4 regions of the Streptomyces sp. NPDC058469 genome follow, and region 2 is predicted to be linked to each of the others. Evidence: riboswitches for the same ligand, from Rfam matches in the RefSeq annotation. Region 2 holds a riboswitch; each other region holds the start of a gene.

Region 1 (3,180 bases), on a different contig from region 2:
CCGGCGAGGCCAGGCCGTGGGCCTTCCCGGCCCCGGAGCGCGGGACCCTCGGCAACGGCCTGACCGTGCTGCGCTGCCACCGCCCCGGCCAGCAGGTCGTCGCCGTCGAGGTGCTCCTGGACGCGCCCCTGGACGCCGAACCGGCCGGCCTGGACGGTGTCGCCACGATCACCGCGCGGGCCTTCTCCGAGGGAACCGACAAGCACTCCGCCGAGGAGTTCGCCGCCGAGCTGGAGCGCTCCGGCGCCACCCTCGACGCGCACGCCGACCACCCCGGACTGCGCCTGAGCCTGGAGGTCCCGGCCTCGCGCCTGGCCAAGGGCCTCGGTCTGCTGTCGGACGCGCTGCGGGCGCCCGCCTTCGCGGACAGCGAGGTCGAGCGGCTGGTCCGCAACCGCCTCGACGAGATCCCGCACGAGACGGCCAACCCGTCCCGCCGCGCGGCCAAGGAGCTCTCCAAGGAGCTGTTCCCGGCGACCTCGCGCATGTCGCGCCCGCGCCAGGGCACCGAGGAGACCGTCCAGAAGATCGACTCCGGGGCCGTACGCGCCTTCTACGACCGGCACGTGCGCCCCGCGACGGCCACCGTCGTGGTCGTCGGCGACCTCACCGGCATCGACCTGGACACGCTGCTCGCCGAGACCCTGGGCTCGTGGACGGGCTCCTCCGCCCAGCCGCGTCCCGTGCCGCCGGTGACCGCCGACGACACCGGGCGCGTCGTGATCGTGCACCGTCCCGGCGCCGTCCAGACGCAGCTGCTCATCGGCCGCGTCGGAGCCGACCGGCACGACCGCGTGTGGCCGGCCCAGGTGCTCGGCACATACTGCCTCGGCGGCACCCTCACCTCCCGCCTGGACCGCGTCCTGCGCGAGGAGAAGGGCTACACCTACGGTGTGCGGGCGTTCGGCCAGGTGCTGCGTTCGGCACCCGACGGCACGGGCGCCTCGATGCTCGCCATCAGCGGCTCCGTGGACACCCCGAACACCGGTCCCGCCCTGGACGACCTGTGGACGGTGCTCCGCAAGCTCGCCGAGGGCGGACTCACCGACGCCGAGCGGGACATCGCCGTACAGAACCTCGTCGGGGTGGCGCCGCTCAAGTACGAGACCGCCGCGGCCGTCGCGAGCACGCTGGCCGACCAGGTCGAGCAGCACCTGCCCGACGACTACCAGGCGACGCTGTATCAGCAGCTCGCCGCGACCGGCACCGTGGAGGCCACCGCGGCGGTCGTCAACGCCTTCCCGGTGGACCGTCTGGTGACGATCCTCGTCGGCGACGCGGAGCAGATCAAGGAGCCCGTGGAGGCTCTCGGCATCGGCGAAGTGACCGTCGTCCCGGCCGAGTAGACGACGTGTAGAGAGCCGAGCAGCGGCACGCGCGCGTGGGGGCCCTGGTGACTGAAGCGTCACCAGGGCCCCCTATTGTCCGAATTGGGGGAGAGGTTGCCTGTCTGCCCTGTGGCATGCGCAACAAAAACCGTGATCCGTTTGGGGATTGAAAGTTGCCCCCCTTAGCGTCGGTCCGGCTGTCCGTCAGGCACCGCGCCGCACTCGTGGCACCGGACAGCCATCGCCGAGTCCCCGTACGGCGCGAGCCAGGGGAGCCGGGGACCCACAAGAGTCCCTGGGGTGAATCGGACGCCCGCGCGCGTAGCGAGGGGGTCCGTAGGAGACCTTCCTGCTCCGAACCCGTCAGCTAACCCGGTAGGCGAGAAGGAAGGAAAGGACCAGCCACTTCATGGCGTTCACCCGCGCCACCGGGAAGCACCGTCGCCCGAGCCGGACCCACCGCACCACCGTTCGTGTCGCGAGTGTCGCGGCCCTCACCACCACCGGCGTCGTCGGCACCCTCGCGAGCGCCCCCGCGTTCGCCGCGGAGCCCGCCGTAGAACAGACCGGTCTCACCCCCGTCATCGCCATGGGCGACGCCGTCGCCGAGAAGATCGACGCCCAGGCCGCCGCCCAGCAGCAGGCCGCGGCCGAGCAGGCCGCCAAGGAGGAGGCCCGCGCCAAGGCCGCCGCACTGGCCAAGGCGGAGCGCGAGGCCGAGGTACGCGCCGCCCGCGCCGCCGAGCGCAAGAAGCTCAACACCTTCGTCGCGCCGGTCACCGGCTCGTACGTCTCCACCGGCTACAAGACCGGCGGTTCCCTGTGGTCCTCCGGTGCCCACACGGGCATCGACTTCCACGCCTCGACCGGCACCTCCGTGCACGCGGTGGGCTCCGGCACCGTCGTCGAGGCCGGCTGGGGCGGCTCGTACGGCAATCAGGTCGTGATCAAGATGGCCGACGGCATGTACACCATGTACGGCCACCTGTCGTCCATCGGTGTCTCCGTCGGCCAGACGGTCACCCCGGGCGAGCAGATCGGCCTCTCCGGGGCGACCGGCAACGTCACCGGACCGCACCTCCACTTCGAGGCCCGCACGACCGCCGAGTACGGCTCCGACGTCGACCCCGTCGCCTACCTCCGCCAGCACGGCGTGAACGTCTGACGACTCAGCGCCGCACTTCCCGAAGCCCTGGCCCGCCCGGCCGGGGCTTTCGGTGTTTCCGGAGCCCTCCTGTCCAAAAAATATCCATGGATTCCGGCCCGCCATCGGAAATTCCCGCTCATTGCAATAGAGTCACGGAACACACGTCAATCGTCGACGTTTCACGGGGATTAAGGCGGAGGTCGGACATGCGTATTCCGGCGCACTCGGTATGCACGGCGATCCGGGACGACATCGTCGCCGGTGTCTACGAGCGCGGCAGCCGGCTCACGGAGGAACTCCTCGCGCGCCGGTACGGGGTCTCGCGCGTCCCCGTCCGGGAGGCCCTGCGCACGCTGGAGGCCGAGGGGTTCGTCGTGACCCGGCGGCACGCGGGCGCGTGCGTCGCGGAACCGACCGAGCAGGAGGCCGCCGACCTGCTGGAGATGCGGATGCTGCTGGAGCCGCTCGGTGCCTCGCGGGCCGCCCAGCGGCGCACCGAGGCCCACCTCAAGGTGCTGCGCGGCCTCGTCAGGCTGGGCCAGGAGCGCGCCAGGCGGGGCAACAGCGAGGATCTGCGCTCCCTGGGCAGCTGGTTCCACGAGACGCTGGCACAGGCCTCCGGGAGCCCCGCGCTGACCTCGATGCTGACCCAGCTGCGGCACAAGATCGCCTGGATGTACGCGGTGGACGCACCGGCCAACCCCG
Region 2 (3,180 bases):
TCCGTGGCATTAACTTGTGACAAGTGATCGACTGTGGATACGTTCACCTACCAGCGCGGCGACCCGCACCACCCCCGCACCGCCCGCCGCGCGCTCCCCCCGCTGTCACGCGAAAGGCCTCCGCATGCTCTCCGGGAACGGTCGTCACCGTCGCCCCCGTCAGGCTCCGGCTCTGCTCGTCGCGGCCGGCGTGACCGGCTCCGCCATCGCCATCCCGCTCCTGGGCGCCGCCTCCGCGAACGCCGCCGACGGCACCACCTGGGACAGGGTGGCCAACTGCGAGAGCGGCGGCTCCTGGAGCGAGAACAGCGGCAACGGGTATTACGGCGGCCTGCAGATGTCCCAGGACGAATGGGACAAGTACGGCGGCCTCGCCTACGCCCCGAGCGCCGATCTGGCCAGCCGCTCCCAGCAGATAGCCGTCGCCGAGAAGGTCCTCGACGACAAGGGCACCTCCGCCTGGACCACCTGCGCGCTGCTCTCCGGCCTCACCACGACCTCGGGTTCGACGAACGTCGACACCGGCCTCGCGAGTGACTCCCCGTCGTCCACCCCGACCGACTCGTCCGACTCCGGCTCCGGTTCTTCTGACTCGTCCGACTCATCCGCTTCCTCCGGGTTGTCCGACTCCGGCGTCACGGACTCGAATTCATCCGATTCGTCCGGTAACTCCGGCGGCGACTCGTCGACCAGCCCCTCGCCCACCGCGTCGGACAACTCCGCCAAGTCCGACAAGTCCGCCACTCCTTCGTCCGGTAACGACTCGGTCGTCGCTTCCCCGAAAATTGACGAATCGGACAACCCGGCCCAGGCGGTGGGCAAATGGAGCCTCGTCGACACCGGTGCGCTCGATGATTCCGGCGTGCAGGCGAGCGGTCAGCAGAGTGCCGGGAAGCATCGCGGGGCCAGTGCCGAGGAAAGTGTGTCGCCGCAGACCTACACCGTCCGCGCCGGCGACTCCCTCGCGTCCATCGCCGACTCCCTTGGCTTCGACGGCGGATGGCGTGCGCTCTACGCCGAGAACAAAAAGGTGATAGGCGCCGATCCGACCCAGATCGCCGCCGGTCAGACCTTGGACGTCGGTACGGAAACGGGCGAAAAGTAGCAAGAGAACAGCGGGAGTTCGCGTCACGCTTCGAGTTGAATGTCCGGTTTGGTGAAAGTGTGGGATGAGTCTCAGAAGCCCTGATCGTCTTTGAAATCCCGCGGCTTCCCTGTCTACGGTCAAGGCCGCTCGTCACCACGAGCATCCGGTTGCCGCAACGCCGAGTCCTGCCAGCGGCCTCCGGGAACAGTCGTCGCGTAAAGCGCCGTAGGCAGGAGCGGGGGACCCAAGGTAAGCGCCGGGCCCGGGGGTTGAGAGACGACCGGAACCGGCTAGGGGTGAAGTCGCGCCTCGTACGAGACGTACGAGACGCGGCCGGGCAACTCACACGGCCCGAACCCGACAGCTCACCTCGCAGGCGTCGGTGAGGGGATCTTCCATGCTGTTTTCCGGCAAGGGCAAGCACCGCCGCCCGTCCAAGGCCACCCGCGTCGCCACGCTCGCCGGCGTCACCGGTGTCGCCATAGCCGCCCCGCTCATGGCGGTCGGCAACGCCTCCGCCGCCACCGCGTCCGAGTGGGACACGGTCGCCAGCTGCGAGTCCGGCGGCAACTGGTCCATCAACACCGGTAACGGCTACTACGGCGGCCTGCAGTTCTCCGCCTCGACGTGGGCCGCGTACGGCGGCACCGCCTACGCCTCCACCGCGAACCAGGCCTCCAAGTCCCAGCAGATCTCCGTCGCCGAGAAGGTTCTCGCCGCCCAGGGCAAGGGCGCCTGGCCCACCTGCGGCACCGGCCTGTCGGGCGCCGCCTACTCCGGTGGCAGCTCCTCCAGCTCCAGCTCGAACAGCAGCGGCAACAGCTCGTCGAGCAGCAGCGGCACCACCGACCGCTCCACGTCCGACACGACGGCCTCCCGCTCCGCCGAGCGCCCGGCCGCCAAGAAGACCGTCTCCACCCCGACCGGCAAGAAGGTCAAGAAGGGTGACGGCGAGTACAAGGTCGTCAAGGGCGACACCCTCAGCTCCATCGCCGAGAAGCACAAGGTGAAGGGCGGCTGGCAGCAGCTGTTCAAGCTGAACAAGGACATCGTCGACGACGCCGACTTCATCTACCCGGGCCAGCAGCTCCACCTGAAGTGACAGCGCGCCTCTGACGCCGCGCCGCTGACACTCGGCTCGTAGCTGAACCACAGCGCCCTCACATCCGCGGTGTCCATCATGGAGACCTCGTGAGGGTCACCCCCGTCCCCCACGGGCTCCCCGCTCCGGTGCGTGTTCCCCCGTACGCACCGGGGCGGGGTTTTTTCATGTCCGTCGCCCGGCTTGCTGTCCGTTACTTGGCCCGCTGCTTGCGACGACTCTTTGTTCCGTTCGGAAACAATTTACTCTCGGTTCTGTCCAACAGACGGCCGACCGGATGGCCAATCGCCCGGAGCCGGTTAGGCTCGTCTCGCAGAGCCGCTGCGGTACTGCCGTAGCCGCGTCAGATCCCAAGAAGGAGATGCTCGTGCCGTCCATCGACGTCGTCGTAGCCCGGGAAATCCTGGACTCCCGAGGCAACCCCACGGTCGAGGTCGAGGTCGGCCTCGACGACGGCAGCACGGGTCGTGCCGCCGTTCCGTCCGGCGCCTCCACGGGTGCCTTCGAAGCCGTCGAGCTGCGTGACGGTGACCCCAACCGCTACGGCGGCAAGGGTGTCGAGAAGGCCGTCCTCGCCGTCATCGAGCAGATCGGCCCGGAGCTCGTCGGCTACGACGCCACCGAGCAGCGCCTGATCGACCAGGCGATGTTCGACCTGGACGCCACCGACAACAAGGGCTCGCTCGGCGCCAACGCCATCCTCGGCGTCTCCCTCGCCGTCGCGCACGCCGCGTCCGAGGCCAGCGACCTCCCCCTCTTCCGCTACCTCGGTGGTCCGAACGCGCACCTGCTGCCCGTTCCGATGATGAACATCCTGAACGGCGGCTCGCACGCCGACTCCAACGTGGACATCCAGGAGTTCATGATCGCCCCGATCGGCGCGGAGTCCTTCTCCGAGGCGCTGCGCTGGGGCGCCGAGGTCTACCACACCCTCAAGAAGGTGCTGAAGACCAAGGGCCTGTCCACCGGCCTCGGTGACGAGGGCGGCTTC
Region 3 (3,180 bases), on a different contig from region 2:
GTCCCGCTCCTGCTTGCCGTTCTGCAGGCGCAACACGGGCCAGTAGTACGTGGACTTGTCGCCCGGGTTCTCACAGCTCGTGTTGGCCTTTGCCAGGACGTCGTCGCTGGCGAAGGCGTTGTTGGACTGGTTGCCGATGTAGTCGTGGAAGTGGTGGGCGCCGTTGGTGACTCCGGGGGCGACGATCACGTTGTCGGAGTTGAACAGGCCGTTCTCGTTCACCCCGCAGGCGGTGACGAACGTGCCGCGGGAGGCGTCGGCCTGGTCCTGCGCAGTGTTCACGTTCGGCTGTACGGAGGTGATGTCCGCATAGTCCGAGGCGACGGGCCCGTTGGTGGACTGCTGGTTGCCCTGCTGGTCCTGGCCGCTCTGGTCGCCGCCGCTGGCGCTGGCGCTGCTGCTCGCGCCGCCGCCCTGGCCGTCGGACCCGTCCTTGGGCGCGATCAGTGTGCAGCCGGCAAGCGCGTCGAGTCCCTCCGGGCGGTCCCCGACCCGCGCGATGGCGTCGTCGATCCGCCCGATGGTCGCCGCCCGCTTCTCCTTCAACGGATTCATGATCGCGTTGTCGGCGAAGGAGGCGTCCTGGCGTATGGACTCCGTCGAGTCCTTCAGTTTCTGGTAGGCCTCGGTTATCTGCTGGTCCAGAAGCGCGAGTTGGGCGTCGACCTCGGTCTTCGCCTCGTCGGGGACCGTCGTCAGCTGGGTGCCGATGTCCGGGCAGTCGATCGTGGCGCCTCCCGACGCCGCGTCCGGAGACCCTTGCTTGGTGGAGTCACCGCCCCAACCACCTTCGGACGCCGACGCGTAGACGTTCGCCGCCACCAGTCCTCCGCCGCCCAGCATCAGGGCGACTGCTGCCATCGTCGCGCGTCGTGCGCCCGTGGGGCGTCTGCGCGTGTTGCGTGCCAAGGAAGTTGCTCCTACACGTATCGGTCGGCCCGGATCGTCCCGGCATGGAAATCCCCCGTCCCAATACGGAGCCGGACCCCAGTGTGTTCAACCGCCTCAAAAATTCATAGCGACCTCATATGGATCACCAGGCTCGGCGGGCTCATGACCCCTGGTACATGTCCGGGAGAGGTAAAGGTCACAAAAACGTATCGGACATATCGCGCTTCAACCTTCACACGAGGCACACACGTTGGCTAAGTTGACGCTCAGGCCGTACGACCTACTCCGGCGAGCAGCGCCGGGCCGCATGGCTTGCGCCGAATCCGGTGTGTCGCTCGCGACAGCCGGAGCCGGGGACCCAACCGACTTGGGGTGAATCGGTCCAACTGCCCGTCGGGGCAAGGGCCGTAGGGCAAACCTTCCGTGATCGACGCCCGAACCCGACAGCTAACTCGGTAGGCGCGATACGGAAGGAGCACGTCTGCCATGCCGGCAGAACGAAGTACGCGCACCGGAGGCAGTGGCCCGACCGTGGACGACCGACCCAGCCGTGACGAAGTCCAGCGGCGGATCAATTCCCTTTACGACAGGGCCGAGACGGCCACCGGAAACTACAACGCCACGCGCAAGATGTCCGGGGGCCCGCGCAAGCGTGTCGAGCCCCGTCCCAGCGCGTCGCGTCCTTCCGACCCCGCCCTCGACGCGGTCACCAAGCAGTGGTTCGACCGGGCCCGCGCCCAACTCGGCCCGACCGTACCGGCGATCCTCCCGCCCAGCAGGACTCCCGCCCGCCCGGCGGCAGCTCGGCCGGAGCGCCCCGAACGACGCCCCGAGCCCGAAGGCGGCGGCCGAGCACTCGAAGCGCAGCCCAGCCGCGCCGTGGCCGAACTGACCGCGGGGACCTCCGTACCGGAACTCGCAGCCCCGCAACTCACCGCCGCTGTCGCGGAGTTGACCGCCGGGCCCATCGCCGCGCTGCCGCCCGCCGCGCCGCAGGCACCCCAGTTGCCTCAGATGGCTCAGATGCCGCAGGCGACCGTCCTCGACCTGCCGCCCGTGCCCGCCATCGAAGTGCCGCTCGCGCCCGTCGTGGAATCACAGCAGTTCGCCCTCGCGGCCGCCCCGGCGCCGGTCTTCGACCCGCTCACCGCGGACCTGGAGCTGCTCCCGTACATCGCCGCGCCGCGCTCCGAACAACCCGCCCCGGCGAGCGCCCCCTGGCCGACCCCGGAAACCTCCTGGCCGGCCCCAGAGGCGACCTGGTCCACCGGCGAGATACCCATGGTGGCCGAGCAGCCGACCTGGTCCACCGGTCAGATGCCCATGGTCACCGAGCAGCCGACCTGGTCCACCGGCCAGATACCCATGGTGCCCGAGCAGCCCACCGGCCCGCCCACCTGGTACACCACACCGGAACCGGACTGGCGCCCGCCGCAGCAGGAGTGGCAGCCGACCGCACCCCCCGCCGAGGTCTCCTTCGCCGCGGCCCCGGTCGTCGCCCCCGAGTTCACCCTGCCCACGGCTCCGACGATGGCCCCGGAGATCATTCTCCCCGCGGCCCCGACCGTCAGCCCGGCACCCGCCGCGGCCGTACCCGCCGCACTCCAGGACCCCAACACGCACAGCAAGACCAGCACCGCGCTCGCCTTCGCCCGCGCGCAGATCGGCAGGCCGTGCCTGTGGGGCGCGGCGGGACCGGACGCGTACGACTGCTCCAGCCTCACCCAGGCCGCCTGGAAGGCCGCGGGCGTCCTTCTCCCGCGCACCGCCCAGGAACAGTCGGGCGCCGGCGCGCTCGTCCCGCTCACGGACATCCGCCCCGGCGACCTGATCTTCTTCTACGACAGCATCGACCACGTCGGCATCTACACCGGCAACGGCCTGATGATCCACGCGCCGAGCCCGGGTACGCCGATCCGCGAGGAATCGATCTTCCACGCCGGTGCCGCCGCCATCCGGGGCGCCGTACGGCCCGCCTGATCCGATCGGGGCCGGGCATTTCCCGGCCCTGACCGCACACCCCGCGACACTCCCGGCCAACCGCGTCGTTGACCCGTACGAGTGGTGCATCCTGGGACACGGTCGTAGCGTCGACAGAGACACGACGACCGTGCCCCGGCAGGCGGGCCCACCGCCGGTGCGGGTGCGGGGCGACGAGGACGAAGAGGCGGCCGGGAGCGGACATGTACAAACACACCATGGTGGGAGTCGTCACGCTCTGTGCCGCCGCCCTGCTCGCGCCGGCCGTCGGCACCTCGTCCGCGGCCACGGCGGACGCGACGCCGGCAG
Region 4 (3,180 bases), on a different contig from region 2:
GGTGAGGACCTGTTGCCCGCGCTCGGTGTTCAGGTGCTTCGCGGCGCCCTCGGCACGCGGGCTGTCGACCGTCGTACCGGGGCGGTACTTGCCGGTGAGGAAGCCGGAGGCCAGCGCGAAGTACGGGACCGCGGACAGGCCTGCCTTCGCGGCGAGCTCGCTCAGCTCGCCCTCGTATGTGCCGCGCGAGACCAGGTTGTAGTGGGGCTGGAGGGCGACATAGCGCGCCAGGCCCTCGCGCTCGGAGAAGTCGAGGGACGCCCGGAGGCGCTCCGGGGTGATGTTGGAGGCGGCGATGTGCCGCACCTTGCCCGCCTTCACCAGCTCGTCCAGCGCGCCGATGATCTCCTCGACCGGCACCTCGACCTTGTCGAAGTGGGTGTAGTAGAGGTCGATGTGGTCGGTGTCCAAGCGGCGCAGGGAAGCGTCGGCGGCGGCCTTGATGTTGGCGGCGCTCAGGCCCGGGAAGTCGGGGTGCTGGCTGACCTTGGTGGCGATGACGACGTCGGAGCGGTTGCCTCGGGCCTTGACCCACTTGCCGATGATGGTCTCGGACTCGCCGCCGTGGTTGCCCGGCGCGAACGCCGAGTACGAGTCGGCGGTGTCGACGAAGTTGCCGCCCGCGGCCGTGTACGCGTCGAGGACGGCGAAGGAGGCCGCCTCGTCGGCGGTCCAGCCGAAGACGTTGCCGCCGAGGGAGAGCGGGAAGACCTCGAGGTCGGACCGGCCCAGCTTGCGAAGAGAAGTCATGACCCTCTTCAACAGCCGGACCGGAACCGGATATTCCAGACGCTCAGGGGTTGAGGCCCTTGCTGCGCAGCCAGGGCGCCGGGTCGCTCGCGGTGGCGGCGCCGTTGATGTGCACCTCCAGGTGGAGGTGCGGCCCGGTCACGTTGCCGGTGGCGCCCACGCGGCCGATGACGTCGCCGGTGGCGACCTTCTGCCCGACGCTGACGTTGATCGAGGACTGGTGGCAGAACCACAGCTCGGTGCCGTCGTCGAGGGTGATGATCGTGCGGTAGCCGTACGACCCGGCCCAGCCCGCCTCGGTGACCGTGCCGCTGTGCACGGCCTTGATCAGCGTGCCGGTGGGTGCGGCGAAGTCGAGCCCGGTGTGGTAGCCGGAGGACCACATCGATCCGGCCTGGCCGAAGGTGCCGGTGATCGTGTACGAGACGACCGGCAGCGTGTACTGCTTGGCGAGCGCGGCGAGCTTCGCGGCCTCGGCCTTCTTCTTGGCGGCGGCCTCCGCGGCCTTCTTCGCGTCGGCGGCCTTCTTCGCGGCGTCCTTCTCGGCCTTGGCGGCGGCGTCGTCGACCTGCTTGGCGACGGCGGCCTCGACGGCGGCCTTCGACTTGCCCTCGACCTGCACCTGCTGCGACTCGGCCTGCGCCATGATCCGGTTGCGCAGCAGCTCGCCCGCGTCCGAGGCGCCCTTGGCGGTCTCGGTGGTGGTCACGCCGACGCTGCTGAGCGCGGTCGCGGAACCCTTGGGGGTACTACTGGACGAGTCGTCCAGCAGATGACCCACCGAGGGCAGGTCGGGCAGGGAGATGGAGACCGGCGGCTTGCCGGTGTTGGCGCTGGCCATACCGCCCGCGCTGACGGCGGCTATGACACCGACGCCCAGGACGGTGGAGCTGCGGGCGAATCCTCCGCCACCACGCTGCTTGGCGACACGGTGCTTGCCGCGGTTGGGAGGAACGGACTCCGCGCTGGGATTCCACTCCTCCCAGGGGCCCTCGTCGGGGCGGAAACCGCCGTAGACGACAGGGGCTTCTGGGGCAGCCTGGTTGGACGCCACGTGGGCGTGCTCCTTTCCTTCCTTCTCGCCTACCGGGTTAGCTGACGGGTTCGGAGCAGGAAGGTCTCCTACGCGCGTAAACCTGCCGTGTCGCCACGGCTGTCGACGAGCGATTCACCCCAAGTGGTGGTTCCCCGGTTCCCTCGCGGGATTCGGCGCGTGCGCACGGAGCTGTCTCTTGTGACGGCTGGGACGACCGCGCTGCGTTATCGAACGTTAATAGACACGGGCGCCCGTTTCCAAGCTGTTCGGCTTGATCATTAACCTTTCCTTGCTGGACGAACGGCCCACCACCGGCGAAAAACGGGCGAGTTGGCCAAGTCTCGGAATTTCCACAGGTACTGACGGCATGTCAGTTGTTATGCGGAGGGCTCTCACCCGGTCACCACCGGTGACAACCGCCGTAGTTGCCTGTCTACGGATGCCGTACGGCGATCATCGCCATGTCGTCCGTCATCCAGCCCCCGGAGTACCGGCGCACCTCCTTGGCGAGGATGCCGAGCAGCGCCTCGGGACTGCGGAAGGTCCGGCCGGCCAGCCGCGCCCCGGGGTCGTAGAAGACGCCGTGGGAGTCGCGCGCCTCGGACAGCCCGTCGGTGTGGACGAGGAGGGTGGCCCCGCCGGGGAACGCGAACTCCTCGGCGCGGTCGGGCCAGACCCCCAACTCGCCCATGCCCAGCGGCAGTGCGGGCTCCTGGACCTGCAACGTGCGCACGGTGCCGTCCTCGTGCAGGAGCAGCGGCGGCGGATGGCCCCGGTCGACGATCCGTACGACGCCGTCGCCGTGCGGGAGTTCGGCGAGGACGGCCGTGGTGAACCCCTCGAACGCGTCGAGCCCGTCGCGCCGGGTGCCCTCGCGTGCCAGCGCCCGCTCCAGCCGCTGGGCGACCGCCTCCAGGGTGGCCTCCTGCTCGGCGGCCTCCCGGAACGCCCCGATCACCACGGCCACGGCGGCGACCGCGCCCATGCCCTTGCCGCGCACGTCGCCGACGACCAGCCGTACGCCGTGCGGGGTGTCCTGCACCGCGTACAGGTCGCCGCCGATGAACGCGCCCTCCTGCGCCGCCTCGTACCGTGCGGCGATCTCGAACCCGCCGATCCGCTCGGCCGGTTCGGGCAGGACGGCGCGCTGGGCGGCCTCGGCGATCTCGCGCGCGGAGGCGAGCTGTTCGCTGCTGCGGCGGACCAGGAGGTTGATGAGGACGGCGAGCACGGCGACCGTCGCCACGGTGATCACCTCGGTGACCGCGTCGGTGTGGAAGACGATGCCGAGCCTGACGTGGATCGCGAGGACGACGGCGACGGAGACCAGGCCGGTGAGCACGGTGCCGCGCCGCGAGTAGAGCGGGGCGGCGACGAGCGGGGCGGCGGTGAAG

The links. Region 2 has a riboswitch for cyclic di-AMP ahead of ACFWP5_RS21460 (transglycosylase family protein). Riboswitches for the same ligand answer to the same signal wherever they lie in the genome.
Region 1: another riboswitch for cyclic di-AMP. It lies ahead of ACFWP5_RS35310 (M23 family metallopeptidase); the one in region 2 lies ahead of ACFWP5_RS21460 (transglycosylase family protein).
Region 3: another riboswitch for cyclic di-AMP. It lies ahead of ACFWP5_RS48580 (NlpC/P60 family protein); the one in region 2 lies ahead of ACFWP5_RS21460 (transglycosylase family protein).
Region 4: another riboswitch for cyclic di-AMP. It lies ahead of ACFWP5_RS26320 (M23 family metallopeptidase); the one in region 2 lies ahead of ACFWP5_RS21460 (transglycosylase family protein).

The regions. Positions count from the first base shown of each region.
Region 1 is NZ_JBHXME010000110.1:8,472-11,651, reverse strand. Features, by position in the region: gene ACFWP5_RS35315 (M16 family metallopeptidase) at 1-1,346, shown strand, start outside; cyclic di-AMP (ydaO/yuaA leader) riboswitch at 1,561-1,724, shown strand; gene ACFWP5_RS35310 (M23 family metallopeptidase) at 1,738-2,493, shown strand; gene ACFWP5_RS35305 (GntR family transcriptional regulator) at 2,682-3,180, shown strand, end outside.
Region 2 is NZ_JBHXME010000048.1:12,788-15,967, forward strand. Features, by position in the region: gene ACFWP5_RS21455 (transglycosylase family protein) at 125-1,105, shown strand; cyclic di-AMP (ydaO/yuaA leader) riboswitch at 1,299-1,481, shown strand; gene ACFWP5_RS21460 (transglycosylase family protein) at 1,485-2,189, shown strand; gene eno (phosphopyruvate hydratase) at 2,551-3,180, shown strand, end outside.
Region 3 is NZ_JBHXME010000230.1:1,216-4,395, forward strand. Features, by position in the region: gene ACFWP5_RS48575 (DUF1996 domain-containing protein) at 1-861, opposite strand, end outside; cyclic di-AMP (ydaO/yuaA leader) riboswitch at 1,197-1,369, shown strand; gene ACFWP5_RS48580 (NlpC/P60 family protein) at 1,378-2,871, shown strand; gene ACFWP5_RS48585 (hypothetical protein) at 3,075-3,180, shown strand, end outside.
Region 4 is NZ_JBHXME010000066.1:12,354-15,533, forward strand. Features, by position in the region: gene ACFWP5_RS26315 (aldo/keto reductase) at 1-750, opposite strand, end outside; gene ACFWP5_RS26320 (M23 family metallopeptidase) at 794-1,804, opposite strand; cyclic di-AMP (ydaO/yuaA leader) riboswitch at 1,816-1,972, opposite strand; gene ACFWP5_RS26325 (PP2C family protein-serine/threonine phosphatase) at 2,220-3,180, opposite strand, start outside.